Regions from separate parts of the Nocardiopsis sp. B62 genome, predicted to be linked through region 1. Evidence: riboswitches for the same ligand, from Rfam matches in the RefSeq annotation. Region 1 holds a riboswitch; each other region holds the start of a gene.
What was found. Region 1 has a riboswitch for thiamine pyrophosphate ahead of thiD (bifunctional hydroxymethylpyrimidine kinase/phosphomethylpyrimidine kinase). Riboswitches for the same ligand answer to the same signal wherever they lie in the genome.
Positions count from the first base shown of each region.

Region 2: linked by a shared signal. The riboswitch ahead of thiO (glycine oxidase ThiO) and the one ahead of thiD (bifunctional hydroxymethylpyrimidine kinase/phosphomethylpyrimidine kinase) in region 1 are both predicted to bind thiamine pyrophosphate.
Region 3: linked by a shared signal. The riboswitch ahead of KBX21_RS10475 (ECF transporter S component) and the one ahead of thiD (bifunctional hydroxymethylpyrimidine kinase/phosphomethylpyrimidine kinase) in region 1 are both predicted to bind thiamine pyrophosphate.
Region 4: linked by a shared signal. The riboswitch ahead of thiC (phosphomethylpyrimidine synthase ThiC) and the one ahead of thiD (bifunctional hydroxymethylpyrimidine kinase/phosphomethylpyrimidine kinase) in region 1 are both predicted to bind thiamine pyrophosphate.

Region 1 is NZ_JAGPXK010000015.1:72,322-75,792, reverse strand. It holds gene KBX21_RS17210 (sodium:alanine symporter family protein) at 1-1,248, shown strand, start outside; gene thiD (bifunctional hydroxymethylpyrimidine kinase/phosphomethylpyrimidine kinase) at 1,340-2,143, opposite strand; TPP riboswitch at 2,132-2,232, opposite strand; gene KBX21_RS17200 (DUF368 domain-containing protein) at 2,321-3,250, opposite strand.
Region 2 is NZ_JAGPXK010000037.1:24,330-27,800, forward strand. It holds gene thiE (thiamine phosphate synthase) at 143-808, opposite strand; gene KBX21_RS24555 (Rv2175c family DNA-binding protein) at 875-1,234, opposite strand; TPP riboswitch at 1,354-1,464, shown strand; gene thiO (glycine oxidase ThiO) at 1,463-2,668, shown strand; gene thiS (sulfur carrier protein ThiS) at 2,671-2,883, shown strand; gene KBX21_RS24570 (thiazole synthase) at 2,887-3,471, shown strand, end outside.
Region 3 is NZ_JAGPXK010000007.1:107,218-110,688, reverse strand. It holds gene KBX21_RS10480 (ABC transporter ATP-binding protein) at 1-1,111, opposite strand, end outside; gene KBX21_RS10475 (ECF transporter S component) at 1,115-1,756, opposite strand; TPP riboswitch at 1,840-1,947, opposite strand; gene KBX21_RS10470 (glycoside hydrolase family 19 protein) at 2,140-3,027, opposite strand; gene KBX21_RS10465 (transglycosylase domain-containing protein) at 3,240-3,471, opposite strand, start outside.
Region 4 is NZ_JAGPXK010000027.1:59,789-63,259, forward strand. It holds gene KBX21_RS22320 (MFS transporter) at 1-433, shown strand, start outside; gene KBX21_RS22325 (SOS response-associated peptidase) at 444-1,298, shown strand; TPP riboswitch at 1,425-1,540, shown strand; gene thiC (phosphomethylpyrimidine synthase ThiC) at 1,530-3,197, shown strand; gene KBX21_RS22335 (class I SAM-dependent methyltransferase) at 3,340-3,471, opposite strand, start outside.

The sequences.
Region 1 (3,471 bases):
TCGCACTACCAGGCGCTCAGCACGGCCCTGGCGGCCACCGTCGGCGTCGGCAACATCGCCGGTGTCGGTCTGGCCATCGGGATCGGCGGCCCGGGCGCCCTGTTCTGGATGTGGGTCACCGGCCTCGTGGGCATGGCCACCAAGTACAGCGAGGCGCTCCTGGGGGTCAAGTACCGGACCAGGGACGAGAAGGGCGAGCAGGCCGGCGGCCCGATGTACTACCTCCGCCACGGTCTGCCCGGCGGCCTCGGCGTCTTCCTCGGCGGGGCCTTCGCGGTCTTCGGCGCCATCGCCGCCTTCGGCATCGGCAACGGCACCCAGGCGGAGGCCGTCTCCAGCTCCATCAACAACATCACCGGCATCGACCCCCGCATCATCGGTGTCGTCCTGATGGTCCTCGTCGCCATCGTCATCCTCGGCGGCATCAAGAGCATCGGCCGGTTCGCCTCCGCGATCGTGCCGTTCATGATCATCGGGTTCATCTTCATGAACCTGCTGGTCCTGATGATCAACTGGGACCAGCTGCTCCCCGCCTTCCAGCTCGTCTTCACCGACGCGTTCACCGGGACCTCCGCCGCGGGCGGATTCGCGGGTGCCGCGCTCATGCTGGTCATCCGCACCGGTGTCGCCCGGGGCATCTTCTCCAACGAGTCCGGTCTGGGCACCGGCGCCATCGCCGCCGCCTCGGCCAAGACCACCCAGCCGGTCCGGCAGGCCATGGTGTCGATGACGCAGACCTTCATCGACACGATCATCATGGTCACCCTGACCGCCCTGATGATCATCACCTCCGGCCTGTGGAACGCCCCCGAGAGCGCCGGGTACGACCCGGACAACAAGGGTGTCCTGCTCACCTCCGGTTCGATGGAGCAGGGCCTGGGCCAGCTCAGCCCGGCCCTGGGCTCCTTCGGCGTGGTCTTCATCGCCTGCGCGGTGGCGATCTTCGCGTACACGACCATCCTCGGCTGGTCGTACTACGGTGAACGCTGCATGGTGTACCTGGCCAAGGGCAAGCGCTTCCTGGTCCTGCCCTACCGGCTGGTCTTCATCGCGGTCGTCTACGTCGGCGCGACCGCCAGCATCGAGTCGGTCTGGCTGTTCAGCGACATCGCCAACGGTCTGATGGCGCTGCCCAACCTGGTGGGTCTGATCCTGCTCTCCCCGGTGGTGGTCGCGGAGACACGGAAGTTCTTCGGCCACCCCGAGTGGCGGAACCCGGACGTGATCATGGACGACGTCAACAAGTAGTCCGCGCTCGGCCGGGGGACGGGTCCCCGGGCCGACGACAAGGGGGGACCGGCCGCAACGGCCGGTCCCCCCTTCGCGTGGCGCCGGTCCGCTACCACCAGGCGTGGAAGTGGTGCACCGGCCCCTGGCCGCCGCCGGCGTCGATCTCGTCGGCGCGGCGCAGGGCCTCGGTCAGGTAGGCCTTGGCGTCGGCCACGGCGGTCACCGCGTCCGGACGCTGGGGGAGCAGGGCGGCGATCGAGGAGGAGAGGGTGCAGCCGGTGCCGTGGGTGTTGCGGGTGGCCACGCGTTCGGACCGGAACTCCACCGGCTCCGAGACCCCGTCGACCAGCAGGTCGACGCTCTCCTCACCGGGCAGGTGGCCGCCCTTGAGCAGGACGCGGCGCGGACCGAGTTCGAGGAGGCGTTCGGCCTGCCCGCGCATCTCCTTCAGGCTGGTGGCCTCGGTCTCGCCGAGCAGGTCGGCGGCCTCGGGAAGGTTGGGGGTGAGAAGGTCGGCGCGCGGCAGCAGGACGGTGCGCAGCGCCTCGATCGCCGACCTCTCCAGGAGGCGGTCACCGCTCTTGGCCACCATCACGGGATCCACGACCACGTTCGGCAGTTCGTAGCGGTCCACGGCGGCCGCGACGGCCTCGGTGACCTCGGACGTGGACAGCATCCCCACCTTGACCGCGTGCACGGTCGCGTCGGTGAACAGGGTGTCCATCTGGTCGGTGACGAAGGACGCGGGGACACCGTGTACCCCGGTGACCCCGCGTGTGGACTGGGCGGTCAACGCCGTCACCACGGTCATCCCGAAGACCCCGTGGGCGGAGAACGACTTCAGGTCGGCCTGGACACCGGCACCCCCGCTGGGGTCGCTTCCGGCGATGGACACGACGTTGTACGCGCTCATTGGCGTTCCTTCGCTAGTACGAACTAGGGCAGGTTCGACGGGTGTGCTCTCAGCCGGGAGGAGTCTCTCCGGCACCCCGCGCCACCGGGGCCTCGCGGCCCCGGCATCACTGTTGGTTTGTGGTGTTTCCGACTGTAGTGGACGGTCCGCCGGGGCGGACCGTCCCTCCGCGCGCGGTCAGACGGTGACGTTGTGGTGGTGGGTCTCCACCCGCGCCTGCTGGGCGTGCTTGCGCTGCTCCCAGATGATCATGCCGACGACCACCACGAAGCCGCCGACGGCGAAGGCGATCGTCACGGGGACGTCGGTCATCGGAAGCAGGTCGCGGTTCTCGTCCTGCCACGGCCACAGCGCACGCAGCGAACCGGCCATCAGACCGGTGAGCACCACGAGGGTGATGTGGTGGTGGTTCTCCAGCAGGAACTGGAGCACCTTCACGAACAGGGCCAGGCCGGTGATCATGCCGAGCACGAAGACCGTGATGTAGGGCAGGTCGGCCCCGCGCAGGGCGGCCATGGTCGGCTCGTACAGGCCCAGGGTCAGCAGGATGAACGAGCCCGACAGGCCCGGCAGCACCAGGGCGCAGATCGCGACGGCCGCGGCGAAGAAGACGATCACCGGGTGGGTGGGCAGGTTGGCGCCGGGCAGTCCGGTGAGCAGGAAGGCGAGCACGGCGAAGACGAGGGCGACCCCGTAGTGCCAGGCCTTCCACTTCTTGCCCGCACCGGTGTAGGGGATCCACAGGCAGGCCAGGACCAGGCCGAAGAACAGCGCGTAGGCGTACTGCTCGTAGACCTCCACCAGCGGGGCGAGGAAGATGGCGGCCAGGATGAGTGCGACGCCCATGCCGATGAGGGCGGGGACGAGGACGCTCCAGTCCACCTGGCGGAACTGCTCCTGGGCCCGCTCCTTGCCACGCCCCCGGGGCACGTCCGTGACGTAGCGCTTGATGCCGCTGACCACGTGGCCCGCGCCACCGATCAGCTTGTCGTAGAGGCCGACCATCAGTGCGACCGTGCCGCCGCTGATGCCGGGCAGAGCCTCGGAGGTGCCGACGGCCCCGCCGCGCACCGCGTTGAAGATGTAGGAGCCTACTGACTTGGCCATGTTGTCGGGCGCGGGCCCGGGAGCTTCCCGGGAGGGGGCGCCGTCCTCCGTCCTGATGGGGCCACCGGTCGCGCGTGAGCGCTCGACCGGCGGGGTCAAAGGGGTGCTTGTACCGCGCGGGTCGCGGGGACGACCTCCACCGGTCCGATGTCCGGCCGCGCGGATGTTTGCCGCCCGGGCCGTGCGATGGGGGAGGAGCGCCGTCAGGCCCCGGGCCGGGC
Region 2 (3,471 bases), on a different contig from region 1:
GGCGGCCAGGCCGCCGTCGGCGAAGGCACCCGAGAACCACGCCCTGGCCCCGTGCGGTCGCCGGCTCGAAGACGCCCCTGGGAGGGGCGGGGCATGGAGCGACCCCGGTCCCGTGCGGGGTCCCGGGGCCGTCGGTGTTCGTTCAGGCGAGTCGCGCGGTGAGCTTGGCCTTGAGGGCGCTGGCTGCCGCTCGCGGGTCCTGCGCCTCGGTGACGGCGCGCACCACGACCACGCGGGTGGCCCCGGCGTCCAGCACCCGGTCCACGTTCTCCAGGTCGATGCCGCCGATCGCGAACCAGGGCCGGTCGGTGCCCAGCGCGGCCGCGCGTTCCACCAGTTCGAGCCCGGCCGCCGGGCGTCCCGGCTTGGTCGGGGTCGCCCAGGTCGGGCCCACGCAGAAGTAGTCGCTCCCGGGTTCCTCCGCCGATCGCGCGGCGGCCTCGGGGTCGTTGTTGGAGCGGCCGATCAGGGGGTCGGCGCCGATGACGTCGCGGGCCAGGGGTACCGGCAGGTCGCGCTGGCCCAGGTGCAGTACGTCGGCGCGCACCGCGCGGGCGATGTCGGCGCGGTCGTTGACCGCGAGCAGGGCGCCGTGGCGTTCGCACGCCTCCCTCAGGACTTCCAGGGCGGCCAGTTCCCCGCGCGCCTCCAGCCCCTTGTCCCGGAGCTGGATGATGTCCACACCGCCGGACAGGGCGGCGTCCGCGAACTCCGCGAGATCACCGCTCCCGGTCCGGGCGTCGGTGCACAGGTACAGAAGGGATGCGTCCAGGCGCTCGCGCAGGCTGGTTCCGTGGCTCGTCCTCACGCGCCCCACCATAACCAACGGCCCGGGGACGTCACCGAGGTGGTGCGTCCCCGGGCCGTGGACGGCTCAGAAGGCCATGCCCTGCGCCCGGCGGCGGACCTCGGTGCCCCGGTTCTCGCGCATGGCCTGGATCGGCGTGCCCGGCAGGGTGTCGTCCGGGGTGAACAGCCAACGCAGGGCCTCCCCGGTGGAGAATCCGGCGTCGGTCAGCAGCACGATGGTGCCCGGCAGGCCCTTGACCAGGTCCTGGCCGTCCAGAAAGGCGGCGGGAATGGAGAGCTCACCACCACGCACCACGCCCATCAGGCGGTTCTCGCGGATGAGGGTCTTGATGCGGTTGGGGCTCACGCCCAGCGGGGCGGCCGCCTCACGCAGGGTCAGCCATTCGCCGACGAGTTCGTCGAGTTCACGATCGCTTTGTGTCACCTCACCAATCTGCCACACCCGACCGGGCCCCGGAGACCATCGCGCCGCCCTGGGGGCTCCCTGCCTGGGAGATCCCCGCCACGGCCGGTCCGGACGGGTTGTCCTACGATGGGTGGACAGACATGTCCCGCGGGAGCCGGGTGGACCCGGCTGAGAGGGAGGCTCGCGGCCTCCGACCGCACGAACCTGATCCGGGTCATACCGGCGAAGGGAGTGGAACACGGCGCCGTGCGCACCAACGACGTTCCCCCGCAGAAGACGATTCATCCCACCACTACCGTGGTCGTGGTCGGCGGCGGTGTCGTCGGCCGGGTCACCGCCTGGCGGGCCGCCCAGCGCGGCCTCGCCGTCACCCTCGTCGAACCCGACCCCGTCACCGAACCCTCCGCCGCCCGCGCCTCCTCGACCGTCGCCGCGGGCATGCTCACCCCCGCCACCGAGGCGGTCTTCGGTGAGGAGGAGCTGATGGAGATCGGGGTGCGCTCCGCGCGCCTGTACGACGACTTCGTCGCCGAACTGGAGGAGGCCAGCGGGGTCGACGTCGGCCACCGCCGCACCGGCACCCTCCTGGTCGCCTTCGACAGCGACGACCTGGCCGTCCTCACCGACCTGCACGCCCTCCAGGAACGCCTGGGCATCCCCACTCAACGGCTGACCAGCCGCGAGTGCCGCCGCCTCGAACCCACCCTCGCGCCCGGCGTGCGCGGCGGGGTACTGGCCCCCGAGGACCACTCCGTGAACCCGCGCGCCCTGCTCCTGGCCCTGGCCCGGGCCGGGGAGCGCGCGGGCGTGCGCGAGGTCTCCGGGTACGCGGAGGAGGTCGCCTCCCCCGGCCCCGACGGGGCGCGACTGGGCGTGCGCCTGGCCGACGGCTCCGCGCTACCCGCCGAACAGGTGGTGCTCGCCGCCGGGTGCTGGGGCGACCGGGTGCGGGTGCCCGAACCCGTGGTGCCGCCGCTGCGCCCGGTCAAGGGGCAACTGTTGCGCGCCCGGGTCCCCGCGGGGGAACCACCGCTGGTCACCCGCACCGTGCGCGGCCTGGTGCGCGGGTTCCCCGTCTACCTGGTGCCCCGCGCGGACGGCGAGGTGATCGTCGGCGCCACCCAGGAGGAAATGGGCCACGACACCTCCCTGACGGTGGGCGGGCTCTGGCAGGTCCTGCGGGACGCGCGCGAACTCGTCCCGGGGGTGAGCGAGCTGGAGGTCGTCGAGACCTGTGTGGGGCTGCGGCCGGGCTCACCCGACAACGAACCCCTCCTGGGCCCGACCCGGGTCCCCGGACTACACCTGGCCGCCGGGCACTTCCGGCACGGGGTCCTGCTGGCCCCGGTGACCGGGGAGGTCATGGCCGAGGCCCTCACCACCGGCGCGCTGCCCCCGTACGCGCGCCGGTTCGCAGCCAGCAGATGGACGCGTGAGCAGACGTGGGAGTAGCAGTGGAACTGATCATCAACGGACAGGCCCAGGACAGCGCGGCGACCACCGTGGACGGGGTCGTGCGCGCGCTCACCGACGCCGGGGACGGCGCCGTCCCCGGGGGGATCGCCGTCGCGGTCAACGACGAGGTGGTGCGCCGCACTGCCTGGACGGACACCGCGCTCCGCGCGGGCGACCGCGTGGACGTCCTCACCGCCGTACAGGGAGGCTGAACCATGACACAGACGCACGAGTCCGTGACCGTCGCGGAAAGCGCCCCGGAGGACCCGCTCGTCATCGCGGGGGTCTCCTTCGGCTCCCGCCTCATCACCGGTACCGGCGGGGCGCCCTCCCTGGAGGTCCTGGAGGAGGCGCTCCTGGCGTCGGGGACCGAACTCACCACCGTGGCGATGCGCCGGATCAGCCCGGGCACCCAGGGGTCGGTGTGGGACGTCCTGGACCGCAACGGCATCCGCCCGCTGCCCAACACCGCCGGGTGCTTCACCGCCGTGGACGCCGTGCGCACGGCGAAGCTCGGCCGCGAGGCGCTGGGCACCGACTGGGTGAAGCTGGAGGTGGTCGCCGACGAGCACACCCTCCTGCCCGACCCGGTGGAACTGCTGGACGCCGCGGAGGCGCTGGTCGACGACGGCTTCACCGTGCTGCCCTACACCAACGACGACCCGGTGCTGGCGCGTCGCCTGGAGCAGCTGGGCTGCGCGGCCGTGATGCCGCTGGCCGCGCCGATCGGTTCCGGTCTGGGCATCCGCAACCCGCACAACCTGGAGCTGATCGTCGAGCAGGCCGACGTCCCGGTGATC
Region 3 (3,471 bases), on a different contig from region 1:
GGTCCTCGGCGTGCTGGAAGACCGTGCCCACGTGGCGGGCCAGACGGCGTGCAGGCCAGCGAACCAGCGGACGCCGGTCCGACTCGGCCAGCGGACCGCGCGGCAGCACCTGTCCCCGGTGTGGGCGGGACAGCCCGGCCAGCATGGTCAGGAGCGTGGACTTGCCAGCCCCGTTGGGCCCGGTCAGCGCGGTCGCGGTCCCCGCGCGCACGGTGACGTTCACGTCGTCGAGCACCGTGCGCCGGGGCGCGGCGCGCACGCCCACCTGGAAGGGGGTGCGGGCGGTGACGTCCACGGTCTCCACCAGCAGTCCGCCGCCAGGTCCGGGCGTGAGTTCGGGGGCGGGCTCGTTGCCGGGGATCCACACGCCCTGTTCGGCCAGGGAACGACCGTGTTCGGCGAACACCCGTGCCGGGGTGCCGTCCGCGATCACTCCCCCGCCGGGTGCGACCACCACCACCCGGTCCACCAGGTCCACGACGTCGGCCACCCGGTGTTCGACCAGCACGAGGGTGGCCCGGGTCTCGCCGAGCAGGCGGGAGAGCAGGTCGCGGACCAGCGAGGCACCGGCCGGGTCGAGGTTGGCGGTGGGTTCGTCCAGGAGCAGCAGGCGCGGCCGCATGGCCAGCGCTCCGGCGATCACCAGACGCTGCTTCTCGCCGCCGGAGAGCGCGCCCGTGGAGTGCCGGAGGCCGTAGGGGAAGCCGACCTCCGCCAGGGAGCGCTCGACCCTCGGCCAGATGAGCCCGGGGTCCACCCCCAGGTTCTCCAGCCCGAAGGCGACGTCGTCCCCGGCGCGGGCCATCACGAGCTGGGTCTCGGGGTCCTGGCTCACCAGCCCAACGCCGCCCCGGCCACGGTCGGCGGGGACACCGTCCACCAGCAACGACCCCTCCTGCTCGCCGCTGATGGCGCCGTCCTCACCGGTGAGCCCGGCCAGGGAGTGCAGCAGGGTGGACTTGCCCGCGCCCGAGGCGCCGAGCAGCAGGACCCGCTCCCCCGGTTCGACGGTCAGGTCCACCCCGCGCAGGGCGTGGTCGTCGCGGCCCGCGTGCTTCCATCCCCAGCCGGAGAGTTCGACGCGCGCACCGCCTGTGTCGGGTCGGGTCACGGGTCAGCCCCTGGCCGAGGGGAAGGGGGCCAGCGCACCGGCCCGGGCCAGCGCCGTGGTGAGCAGTCGGGCGCCCACACCCGCGATGACCGCCGCACTGAGGACCACGATCACCCCGTAGGTGAGCTGGTACTCGATCGGCCAGGTGACGTTGTAGGCGATGTTGTCCCGGATGGCCGGGGAGAGCCCGGCGACGGCGGCTGCGAGCACGGCCACGCCCATGTTCCAGCGCCGGTAGGCGAAGGCGAGGAAGACCAGCTCGGGCAGCAGCCCCTGGAGGGCGCCGTCGAGGACGACCATGATCCCCCACTGGGTGCCCAGCACGGCCGAGACGGAGGCGGCCGCGATCGAGGTCAGCAGGGCCGCTCCGGGCTTGCGGATGATGAGGCCGCCGAGCACACCGGAGATCAGCCACATGCCGTAGACGACGGCCTGCCCGGGCGGGAAGGCGACGAACAGCGGTGTGGTGACCGACCAGACGATGTTCCACAGCCAGAAGACGACGCCGACCGCGACGCCGATCACGGCGGCCACGACGATGTCGACGGTGCGCCAGCTCCGGAACTTCGCCAGGACCTCCTGGACGGTGCCCGTGGGCCGGGCGGCGGTTCCGGGACCGGTCTCACGGTCGCTTTCGGTACTCATGGTGGTTGATGTCCCTTCGTCGGGGTGACGAGGGCCCATGTGGCCAAGAGCGCCAGCCGGGCGCGCGCACGCGCACGCCGCGATGGCGGTTTCCTATGACTTCCTTCGCTGGCATGACCCAGATCAGGTGTGTAAGGGTCTGCGGCCGGGTGCCGCACTCTCAGCGCTCACGCGCTCCCCTGTCGGATTGCCTCCATTATGGTGCAAACGTGACGATTGGTGAAGACCTTCCCACCTGTGGGACGCGAACGCACCGGCCCCGGAGGGGTCTCGGAGGGGCTCGGACCGGCTTCGGGAACGCCGGAGCGGGGGCGCGCCCGACGGTGGTCGCCGGTCGCACCCCCGCTCGGAGTGCCGTCACGGGTGCCTGACGCACCCGGGGGTCAGCAGCTCAGGTTCGACCCCGTCGTGGTGCCGAGGATCTGGGTGAAGTGCGTGAACGTGTTGATGCGGCTCTGCACCTGTCCCGGGTTGCCGCCGTTGCACTCGATCGAGCCGTTGATGGAGCGGATCGACTCGCCGAAGCCGTGACCGCCGACGATGGCGGTGTGCCCCGACATCGTTCCGGCGCCGGGCTGGGTGTTCCAGAACCAGAGTCCGGTCCGCCAGGCGATCGCGGCGTCCTGCTCGACCAGGTAGGGGTTGTTCAGAAGGTCGATGCCGAGGGCGTCACCAGCGGCCTTGTAGTTGTAGTTCCAGCTCAGCTGGATCGGGCCCTTGCCGTAGTAGGCGGACTGTCCGGCCGGGCAGCCGAAGGGCTGGCCCCAGTCGCAGTAGTGCGGGTAGTTCGCCTCGTTGGTCTCCTTGATGTGCACCAGTCCACCGGTCTCGTGGCTGACGTTGGCGAGGAACGCGGCCGCCTCCCGTCGCTGCACCTCGACACTGCCCGTGTTGGTGAAGCCCGGGTACGAGCTCAGGGCGGCGGTGAGGCCGGCGTAGGTGTAGAAGGAGTTCCGGTTCGGGAACATCTGGTTGAACTGGGCCTCGCTGACCACGAAGTCACTGGGGCCCGGCTGCTCCCCGCCTCCGTCGGTGCCGCACGCGCCCTGGTCGGACCAGACGTCCGAGGTGCCGGGACGTTCGTTCTGCGTCCACCACTTGGCGGTGTAGTTGCGGCCTTCGAAGGAGACCTGGCCGCCGCCGGTGTAGACGGCGGAGGAGCTCCAGGCGGTCGCGCAGGTGGCGGCCTGCGCGACCGTGGCGGGGAGGGTAACGAGCACAGCCGCGATCGCGCCCAGCGCGGCGAGCTGACTCAGGAGACGTCGGATCACGTGATCACACTCCTAGGGTGCGGCGCTGCGTCCGACCGCGCGCCGCAGGGGGTGACGTCACCTAAGCAAGGCTGGTCTAGACCTGTCAAGATCCCCAACCACGGATTGTGAGAACACGATGACGGCGAGGCCCGCCACACGGGTCCGCGCCCCGGTCGCGTGATCGCCGTTCCCGCACGACCACCGGACCGGGGCGCGGACCCCCGGACGCCCTAGGCCTCCTCGTCGCCGTCGTCGCCGCCCCCGTCGTCGTCGCCGTCGTCGCCCCTCTGCTCCGCCGGTTCGGTCTTCGGGTCGCCGAAGCTTCCGGGCGACCCCGCGAAACTGTCCGAGGGCAGGTGATCGGTGGCGCCGCGCATGCTCTCCTGCCAGATCGGACCGGGCAGGGTGCCGCCGTAGACGATCCCGTAGTAGCGGCCGCCGATCGTCACGCTCTGGAGCGGG
Region 4 (3,471 bases), on a different contig from region 1:
GCTGCGCCCGGCCCCGACCGGGCGCGGGGTGGCGCTCGCCGCCGCCCTCGTGGGTGCGGCGCTGGCACTGTGGGCCTGGTTCCCGGTGCTGTGGGTGGCGGCAGTGTGCGTGGTGCTGGCCGGTGCGGGCAACTCCGTGTTCAACATCCTGCTCAGGTCGGTGGTCCACCGGCACACACCGGAGTCCCTCCTGGGGCGGGCCCACGCGCTCATGGGCGCGGTGGTCAACGGAGGTTTCGTCGTGGGATTCCTGATCGCCGGATGGTTCGCCGCTGACCACCCCCGGGAACTGCTGGCCGCCGCCGGGTCGGTGGCCCTCCTCGCCGGGCTGGTCGGGGCACTGGTCGTCCGGCTCTCCGGCGCGGAGACCGGGACCGCAGGGACGGACGGGACGGACGGTGATCCCGGGGTCCCGGAAGGGCGGATCGCATAGGATTCCACCCATGTGCGGTCGCTATGCCCAGTCCAGGAACGTGCACCAGCTCCAGCTGGCCTTCGCCCTCCCCGAGGAGGCCCAGGACGGCACGGGGGACCCGCGCGCCTGGCCGCCGCTGGAGGAGCTCGACCCGGACTACAACATCGCGCCGGGCAGCCCGGTGTACGCCGTGCTCGGCCCGCCGCCCCAGGGGGGCACCTCCGGTGAACCGGGGCCGCGCTCCCTGCACACGATGCGCTGGGGCCTTGTTCCCGGCGGCGCCAGGGACCGCAACGTCGGCTACCGCATGATCAACGCGCGCGGCGAGACGGTCGCGGACAGGCCCGCCTTCCGCACCGCCTACCGGCACCGCCGGTGCCTCCTCCCGGCCGACGCCTACTACGAGTGGCAGCTGCTCAACAAGGACGGCACCACCGAGGCCAGCACCTCTCCCGCCACCGACCCACAGCACAAGAGGCGCAAGGCCAAGGCCGCCAAGAAGCCCTTCTCCGTGCACTATTCCGGAGACGAACCGCTCGCCCTGGCCGGGATCTTCGAGCGCTGGCGTGACCCCGAGGTCGACGACCCGAGCGACCCCGACGCCTGGCTGTGGACCTGTGCGGTCATCACCACCGAGGCCGCCCCCGAACTCGCCCACATCCACGAACGCATGCCTGTCGTGGTGCCGCGCGAGGACTGGTCCGTCTGGCTCGACCCCGCCACCGGCGCCGAGGAGCTGGCCCACGTGCTGGACGACTCCCCGGTGGACCGGTTCTCGGTGGACGAGGTCTCCACCGAGGTCAACAGCGTCAAGAACAACGGTCCCCACCTGCTGGAACCGGCCGAGGACTCCGGCCGCGGCGAACCGGAGACACTTTTCTGACCCCGGTGAGGCTGGACAGGGCCGGGGACGGCCTGTGTATGGTGTGCGAGGCCACGGGGGAGTGCTTCCCCGGGCCCTGGACACCGTGATCGAGGTGTCCCGGCACGTTCGACGTGCGCACATGTGAATACGCAACGCGGGAGCTCGCGCCATGGCGGGCTGAGAGGGCGACTCAAGGGTGTCGCCGACCGCAGAACCTGTTCGGGTAATTCCGACGTAGGGAGGCATGCCATGACGGCTATCGACGGTCGTGACGTTTCCACCGCCGACGAGCACCGGGTGACCACAGGTCCCATCATGGGATCTCGCAAGGTCCACGACGAGATCACCACCCCTGAGGGCACCACCCTCCGCGTCCCGCGCCGCCGGGTGGATCTCAGCAACGGCAGCCACTTCGATCTGTACGACACCTCCGGCCCCTACACCGACGACAACGCACGCATCGACGTCCACCAGGGGCTCCCGCGCACCCGCGAGACGTGGGCACTGGACCCCGTCGACGGGGCGACCACCCAGCTGGCCCACGCCAGGGCCGGAACCATCACCCCCGAGATGCGCTTCGTGGCCGCCCGGGAGGGCGCCGACCCCGAGTTCGTCCGCGCCGAGGTCGCCATCGGCCGCGCGGTCATCCCGGTCAACCGCAACCACCCCGAGTCCGAACCCACCATCATCGGCAAGAACTTCCTTGTGAAGATCAACGCCAACATCGGCAACTCCGCCGTCACCTCCTCGGTGCCCGAGGAGGTCGAGAAGATGGTGTGGGCCACACGTTGGGGCGCCGACACCGTGATGGACCTGTCCACCGGCAAGCGCATCCACGAGACCCGCGAACGCATCGTCCGCAACTCACCGGTGCCCATCGGCACCGTCCCGATCTACCAGGCACTGGAGAAGGTCAACGGCGACCCCACGAAGCTGAGCTGGGAGATCTACCGGGAGACCATCATCGAGCAGGCCGAACAGGGCGTGGACTACATGACCGTCCACGCGGGCGTCCTGCTCCGGTACGTGCCGCTGGCCGCCCGCCGCGTCACCGGCATCGTCTCGCGCGGCGGCTCCATCATGGCCGCGTGGTGCCTGGCCCACCACAGGGAGAGCTTCCTCTACACCCACTACGAGGAGCTGTGCGAGATCCTGCGCCGCTACGACGTCACGTTCTCCCTGGGCGACGGCCTGCGCCCCGGCTCCATCGCCGACGCCAACGACGAGGCCCAGTTCGCCGAGCTGCGCACCCTGGGCGAGCTCACCCACATCGCCCGATCGCACGACGTGCAGGTGATGATCGAGGGCCCCGGCCACGTGCCGATGGACAAGATCAGGGAGAACGTGCGCCTGGAGGAGGAGCTGTGTGGTGAGGCGCCGTTCTACACGCTCGGCCCCCTGGCCACGGACGTCGCCCCCGGCTACGACCACATCACCTCCGCGATCGGAGCCGCGCAGATCGGCTGGCACGGCACCGCGATGCTCTGCTACGTGACCCCCAAGGAGCACCTCGGGCTGCCCAACCGCGACGACGTCAAGACCGGCGTCATCACCTACAAGCTCGCCGCCCACGCCGCCGACGTCGCCAAGGGACACCCGGGCGCCCAGGAGTGGGACGACGAACTGTCCAGGGCGCGCTTCGAGTTCCGCTGGCAGGACCAGTTCCACCTGTCCCTGGACCCGGAGACCGCTCAGGCCTTCCACGACGAGACCCTGCCCGCCGAACCGGCCAAGACCGCGCACTTCTGTTCGATGTGCGGGCCCAAGTTCTGCTCGATGAAGATCTCCCAGGACGTGCGCAGGTACGCCGAGGAGAACGGCCTGGACACCGTCGAGGCGATCGAGAAGGGCATGGCCGACAAGTCCGCCGAGTTCGCCGACGGCGGCAACCGCGTCTACCTGCCGCTCGCCGACTAGGGAGCGCCCGTCCCGGGCCCGTCACACCGCAGGGTGTGTCGGGCCCGCCGGCCATCGCCCAGAGTCACAGCAGCACCGGTGGCACCGGCGGTACCACCAGCTTCACACCCACCAGAAGCAACAGGAGCGGCGCCGGGCCCGGCTACTCGGGCTTGTGGGCGCTGGCGACCAGGTGGACGCCGACGTAGTCGTCGGAATCGGCCGCGTGCAGTTCCATCTCGACCAGCCGCGCCATGGACCTGGGATCGCGGGCCAGCATCATCTCGACCGTGGA